3 regions of the Ancylobacter sp. TS-1 genome follow, and region 1 is predicted to be linked to each of the others. Evidence: predicted binding sites of a transcription regulator. Region 1 holds the regulator's gene; each other region holds the start of a gene.
What was found. Region 1 encodes PhoB, which activates phosphate uptake and scavenging genes when phosphate is short. Its sites were predicted from a motif close to TGTCATNNANCTGTCAT; they were not measured.
Positions count from the first base shown of each region.

Region 2: the regulator PhoB is predicted to act here: its motif matches at 1,526-1,542, upstream of GBB76_RS01090 (alpha-D-ribose 1-methylphosphonate 5-triphosphate diphosphatase).
Region 3: the regulator PhoB is predicted to act here: its motif matches at 1,066-1,082, upstream of GBB76_RS02415 (esterase-like activity of phytase family protein).

Region 1 is NZ_CP045144.1:2,982,540-2,984,799, forward strand. Features, by position in the region: gene pstB (phosphate ABC transporter ATP-binding protein PstB) at 1-348, shown strand, start outside; gene phoU (phosphate signaling complex protein PhoU) at 374-1,087, shown strand; gene phoB (phosphate regulon transcriptional regulator PhoB) at 1,138-1,839, shown strand; gene GBB76_RS14040 (SDR family oxidoreductase) at 1,896-2,260, opposite strand, start outside.
Region 2 is NZ_CP045144.1:224,147-226,406, forward strand. Features, by position in the region: gene phnF (phosphonate metabolism transcriptional regulator PhnF) at 1-283, opposite strand, end outside; gene GBB76_RS01090 (alpha-D-ribose 1-methylphosphonate 5-triphosphate diphosphatase) at 288-1,496, opposite strand; gene GBB76_RS01095 (PhnD/SsuA/transferrin family substrate-binding protein) at 1,603-2,260, shown strand, end outside.
Region 3 is NZ_CP045144.1:508,169-510,428, reverse strand. Features, by position in the region: gene recJ (single-stranded-DNA-specific exonuclease RecJ) at 1-996, opposite strand, end outside; gene GBB76_RS02415 (esterase-like activity of phytase family protein) at 1,164-2,260, shown strand, end outside.

The DNA of each region.
Region 1 (2,260 bases):
ACCAAGGACCGTCTCCACACCTCGGCGCTCGGCATGTCGGGCGGCCAGCAGCAGCGCCTGTGCATCGCCCGCACCATCGCGGTGCGCCCGGAAGTGATCCTGCTCGACGAGCCCACCTCGGCGCTCGACCCGATCTCGACCTCGAAGATCGAGGACCTGATCGACGAGCTGAAGCAGGAATTCACCATCGTCATCGTGACGCACAACATGCAGCAGGCGGCCCGCTGCGCCGACATCACCTCGTTCTTCTATCTCGGCGAACTGATCGAAGTCGGTCCCTCCGCCGAAATCTTCACCAATCCGCGCGAGGCCCGCACCCGGGACTACATCACCGGCCGCTTCGGCTGAGCCAGCGACGAGAGAGGCTACCCCCATGACCGACCATATCGTCTCGTCGTTCGATACCGACCTCAAGGAACTCGGCCGCCGCGTCGTCGAGATGGGCGGGCAGTCCGAGCGCCTCGTCGCCGACTCCGTCCAGGCGCTGGTCAAGCGCGATTCCGAACTGGCCCAGAAGGTGATCGTGCTCGACGGCCCGGTCGACCTGCTCCAGCGCGAGATCGAGGAAAAGGCGGTTCTCACCATCGCCCGCCGCCAGCCGCTGGCCGGCGACCTGCGCGAGATCGTCGCCGCGATGCGCATCGCCAACGACCTCGAGCGCATTGGCGACCTCGCCAAGAACACCGCCAAGCGCGTGCTGGCGCTCACCGGCGAGTTCCACCCGCAGAAGCTGGTGCGCGGCGTGGAGCACATGTCGGGCATCGTGCTCGAGCAGCTCAAGATGGTGCTGGATTCCTATGCCAGCCGCGACGCGGCCCGCGCGCTCGACGTCTGGCAGCGCGACGGCGAGGTCGACGTGCTCTACACCTCGCTGTTCCGCGAACTCCTCACCTACATGATGGAGGATCCGCGCAACATCTCGCTGTGCACGCACCTGCTGTTCTGCGCCAAGAACATCGAGCGCATCGGCGACCACGCCACCAACATCGCCGAGACGGTGCATTACCTGACCACCGGCCAGCTGCTCACCGAGGAGCGGCCGAAGCAGGACACCAGCAGCCTGACCAGCGTGGCCTTCCCGGCCTGAGGCCCGTCCCGGGACGAACCCCGGGGCGACGAGCGATCGGATAGCAGACCATGCCCACCAATATTCTGATCGTGGAGGATGAGGAGCCCCTCACCCTCCTGCTCCGCTACAATCTGGAATCGGAAGGCTACGCGGTCGACAGCGTCGGCCGCGGCGACGAGGCGGAGACCCGCCTGCGCGAGAGCGTGCCGGACCTGCTCATCCTCGACTGGATGCTGCCCGGCCTCTCCGGCATCGAGCTGTGCCGGCGCCTGCGGGCCCGGCCCGAGACCGAGCGCATGCCGATCCTCATGCTCACCGCGCGCGGCGAGGAGACCGAGCGCGTGCGCGGCCTCGCCACCGGCGCCGACGACTATGTGGTGAAGCCCTTCTCCGTGCCCGAGCTGGTGGCCCGGGTGCGGGCGCTGCTGCGCCGGGCCAAGCCCGAGCACATCTCGACCCTGCTGCGTGCCGGCGACATCGAACTGGACCGCGAGACCAAGCGCGTGCATCGCGCCGGCCGTGAACTTCATCTCGGCCCCACCGAGTTCCGGCTGCTGGAGTTCCTCATGCAGTCGCCGGGCCGCGTCTATTCGCGCGAGCAGCTTCTCGACGGCGTGTGGGGGCAGGACGTCTATATCGACGAGCGCACCGTGGACGTGCATGTCGGCCGACTGCGCAAGGCGCTCAACCGCCCGCGCCAGCCCGACCCGATCCGCACCGTGCGCGGCTCCGGCTATTCCTTCAACGAGATGTTCGCCCGCGCGCATTGAGCGGGGCGACGATGCCGGGCCGCCACCGTCGCCCAAGCTACCGTCGCCCCGGACGGTCAGGCGCGGGTGATCGACAGCCCGCCATCGACCAGATGGGCGGTGCCCGAGACGAAGGAAGAGTCGTCCGAGGCGAGGTAGAGCACCGAGCGTGCCAGTTCCTCCGGTTTGGCGACCCTCTTCAGCGCATGCAGGCCGGTGACGAAAGCCTGCGCTTCCGGCGTGTCGTTGGCCTCGCGGAACATGTCGGTCTCCACCGCGCCGGGCAGGATCGCGTTCACCCGGATAGCCTGCGGCCCGAACTCGGCGGCCAGCGCCTGGGTGAGGCCGATCAGCCCGGATTTGGAGGCGGCATAGGCGGCGAGGCCGGGAAACGCCGCCGTGTAGCCGACGAAGGTCGAGGTGAAGATCACCGAGCCGCCGC
Region 2 (2,260 bases), 1.2 Mb from region 1:
GCACGAAGACGCCGACGCCCTTGCGCGAGGTGAGGTGGCCCTCCTGCTGGAGCTGCTGGAGGGCGCGGCGCAGGGTGATGCGGGTGACGCCGAGCTTCTCGGCGAGGTGGACCTCGCCCGGAAGCTGGCTGCCCGGCTGCAACCAGCCGCTGTCGATCAGAGCGAGGATGTAGTCGTAGATCTGCTGCCAGATCGGCGTATCGCTGCGCGGGCGAAACACCAGCCCGTCGAAGCCGCTGACACTGCCCTGCCGACTGGGCTGGGACCGCACGCTCCTGTTCACGTCCTCACTCCGCCGCGCTCGCCAGCGCCGGGACGGCCCGGCCTTCGAGCGCCGAACCTTCAAGCGCCCGTCGAGCATAGACGATTCGTCCCGCCACCATGGTCGCCACCACTTCCGGGTGCGCCATGTCCGAGGCGTCGACGAGGAGGAGGTCGGCGCGCTGGCCGGGAGCGAGCGTGCCGCGGTCGGCGAGGCGGGCGACGCGGGCGGGGTTGCGCGAGACCAGCGGCCAGTGCGCGGCCAGCGCCTCCGTGTCGCCGCCGGCCAGCTTGAAGGCGGCATAGAGCGGGGAGGGGTAGTGGTAGTCGCTGGTGAGCACGGTGCAGCGGCCCTCGCGCACCGCCTGCGTGGCGTCGAGCGCGCCGTTATGGCTGCCGCCGCGCACGACGTTCGGCGCGCCGAGGATGACGTCCTCGCCGGCGGCGCGGGCGGCCTCGGCGGTCTCCTGCGTCATCGGGAACTCCGAGGCGACGGCGCCGAGCGCGCGGAAGGTCTCCCGCTCCTGCGGCGAGCACTCGTCATGTGCGAGCAGCACATTGCCGTTGTCCCGCGCCGCTTGCGCCAGCGCGGCGATGGCGGCGGGCACGTCTTCGCGCCGGCTCCACACCCGGTCGAGCAGCGCCATGTAGTCGTCGCGGCTGATGCCGGCGCGCTCGGCCATCTGGCCGATCTTGCGGGCGATGGTGCCTTTCAGCACCGAGCCGGTGGTGTGGTCGTTGAGGGCGAGGATGGGCGCGGGCGTGAGCTTCAGCCAGTTCGCGACCTCGTTGGCCTCGTCGAGCGCGAAGGTCTCCCAGCGCAGGTGCAGGCGGGTGTCGCAGGCGAGCCCGTCGCGCAGGTCGAGCAGGGTCGCGACGAAGGCCCGCGCCGCCGCCGCCGAGCGCAGGCCCGGCTCCCAGGAGACGGTGACGCCGTGAAAGGCGGTGGTGATGCCGTTGGCGACGAGCTGGCGGTCGGTGTCGCGCAGCGCCAGCGCGGTGTCGAAGCGCACGCCGGGGCGCGGCATGATGTGGCGCTCGAAGGCGTCGCCGTGGACGTCCACGATTCCGGGCAGCACCAGCAGCCCCGAGGCGTCGATCCGGCGCGGCGCGGCGCCGCCCGTCCCCTCGCCGGCGAGGTGCGCGCCGGCCACCGGGAGCGGGGCCTCGCTCCAGCGCCCGTCGACCAGCGCCCGTCCATTCTCGATCTGCCAAGTGATCGTCTGCGAAGTCATCGCCTTCACCCGCTGTCCTGCCGTCACAGTGTCACGAACTCGTCATCCGCTGTCTATACAGATAATCAGGCATCAGGCTTCCTGTCTATACAGCAAAGGACAGAAAATGTTTCGCACGCTTGTTCCCGCCCTTGCCCTCACGCTGGTGACGGCCTTCTCCGCGGTGGCCGAACCTGTCCGCTTCGCGGTGACGGACATCGAGGGGCTCGAAGCCCTTCAGCAGGAGTTCGGCGGCTTCCAGAAGGAGCTGGAGAAGCTCACCGGGCTCGACATCGAGCTGATCCCGGTCAGCTCCCGCACCGCCGCCGTCGAGGCGATGAATTCGGGCCATGTCGAGCTGGTGCTCACCGGCCCGGCCGAATACGTCGTCATGAAGCAGCTCAGCGATCCGCGCATCGTGGTCGCGTGGCAGCGTCCCGACTATTTCGCGCAGGTGGCCGTGCTGGCCAACGGCCCGATCCGCTCCGTCGAGGACCTGAAGGGCAAGAAGGTCTCCTTCGGCTCGGTCGGCTCGACCTCGCAGCATCTCGGCCCGGCGCAGGTCCTCGCCGATTTCGGCATCATGTACGGCAAGGACTATGAGGGCGTCATCATCTCCCGCAACGTCGCGGCGGAAGCGCTCATCCGTGGCGACATCGCCGCCATCGGCCTGAACTACGGCCACCTCAACTCGATCCGCAAGGCGTTCCCCAACGCCGCCTTCGCGGTCGTCGCCCGTGGCCGCGACCTGCCCAACGACATCCTCGTCGCCCGCAAGGACATTC
Region 3 (2,260 bases), 1.5 Mb from region 1:
CAGCCTTGTCCCGAGCGCGGCATCGCCGATGCGCCCGCCCGCATTGATGCGCGGGCCGAGCAGGAAGCCGAGATGCCACGCCTTGGGCGGGCCGGAAAGCCGCGCCGCGTCCATCAGCGCGGTCAGCCCGGGGCGCTGGCGCTTGCGAAGCTGGATCAGCCCCTTGGCGACATAGGCACGGTTGAGGCCGAGCAGCGGCACCACATCCGCCACGGTACCGAGCGCCACGAGGTCGAGGCTGGCGAGCAGGTCCGGCTCCGGCCGCGCCGCGCTCCACCAGCCGCGCAGCCGCAATTCGCGCACCAGCCCGACCGCGACCACGAAGACGAGGCCGACCGCGCACAGATGCCCGAGCCCGGAAAGGTCGTCGGCGCGGTTCGGGTTCACCAGCGCCTCGACCGCCGGCAGTTCCTCGCCGGCCTGATGATGGTCGATCACCACCACGTCCATGCCGAGTTCCTTCGCCCTGGCGAAAGGCTCGAAGCTCATCGTGCCGCAATCGACGGCGACGAGCAGCCGCGCGCCCTGCGCCGCCAGCCCCTCGATGGCGGGTATGTTCGGCCCGTAGCCCTCGAAGATGCGATCGGGAATGTAGAAGGCCGGGTCCAGCCCGCCGGCGCGCAGCACCTCGACCAGCAGCGCGGTGGAGGTAGCGCCGTCGACGTCGTAGTCGCCGAACACCGCGACCTTCTCGCCGCCCGTCACCGCGTCGGCCAGCCGGGCGACCATGGCGCCCATGTCGGTGAGCGTGTCGGGATCGGGCAGGAGCCGCTTCACGGTCGGGTCGAGCCAGGCCTCCACCTCGTCGATGGCGACGCCGCGCCCGGCCAGCACGCGGGCGAGGATCTCCGGCACGCCGCAGCGCTGGACGATGGCGAGCGTCGTCTGCGCGCCGCGCAGGTCGAGACGCTCGCGCCAGAAGCGCCCGGTGGCCGAGCGGGCGACGCCGAGGAAGGGCCGGGGCGGCGGAGCGGCGGTGGGAAGGACGAGACTCATGGCGGCAAGGATAAGCCTCAAGCGCGCGCCCGCGTCGAGTCGGCAGGGCGCGCAGGGCGCCCCGCCCCTCGTCATGGCTCCGTCATCGCGCCGTAGCGCGCGCGACATGCCCAAGGGTCAGGAAAGCGGTTCGGCACCGCCGACCTCCCCCCGCACGGAGAACCGCCATGGCCCGTAACACCTTCCGTCATTGCCTGCTGGCGAGCGCCGCGCTCGCGCTCGTCGCGCTGGCCGGCCCCGCCGCCCGCGCCCAGGATGCCTATCCCGCCACGCTCGCCGGCCACGCCGTGCTGCCGGCGCAGACCTTCATCGCCATGCCGGCCGACGCGCCGGAAGACCTGAAGACTTCCGGCAAGTTCACCGCCGGCACTCGCGTCGATGCCGTCGGCACGGTCGAGGGCAAGTCGGCGGGCCGCCCGACCGGCGTGTCGGTTCCCTTCAAGGGCCAGCCGGTGCAGGGCCATTCGGGCATCAAGGTGATGCCGGACGGCAGCTTCTGGATCATCACCGACAACGGCTTCGGCTCGAAGGCCAACAGCCCCGACGCGGCGCTGTTCCTGCGCCACTACACGATCAACTGGGCGACCGGCGCGTTCGAGCCGCTGGAGACCGTGTTCCTCACCGATCCCGACAAGAAGGTGCCGTTCCGCATCGTTCATGAGGGCACGGAGAAGCGCTATCTGACCGGCGCCGACTTCGACATCGAGAGCTTCCAGCCCATCGGCGACCACATCTGGATCGGCGAGGAGTTCGGCCCCTATCTCATCAAGGCCGACAAGAGCGGCAAGGTGCTCGCAATGTTCGAGACCGTGGCCGGCGAGACGCCGGTGCGCTCACCCGACCATTACGCCGTCGCCTCCGCCGGCGCGCCGAACGCGCCCGCCACCTTCAACGCCCGCCGCTCCAAGGGCTATGAGGGCATGGCCGCCTCCAAGGACGGCAAGTATCTCTACGCCCTGCTCGAAGGCCCGCTGTGGGACGCGGAAAAGAAGGACTGGCAGAAGACCGCGGACGGCAAGGAATTCCTGCCGATCCTCGAATTCGACGTCGCTGCGCAGAAGTGGACCGGCCGCATGTGGCAGTACGTGCTGGAGCAGAACGGCAACGCCATCGGCGACTTCAACATGATAGACGGCACCACCGGCCTGATCATCGAGCGCGACAATGGCGAGGGCACTGTCGACAAGGCCTGCGCCACCGGCGCGAAGGGGCCGGACTGCTTCCACGACCTCGCCAAGTTCAAGCGCATCACCAAGATCGAACT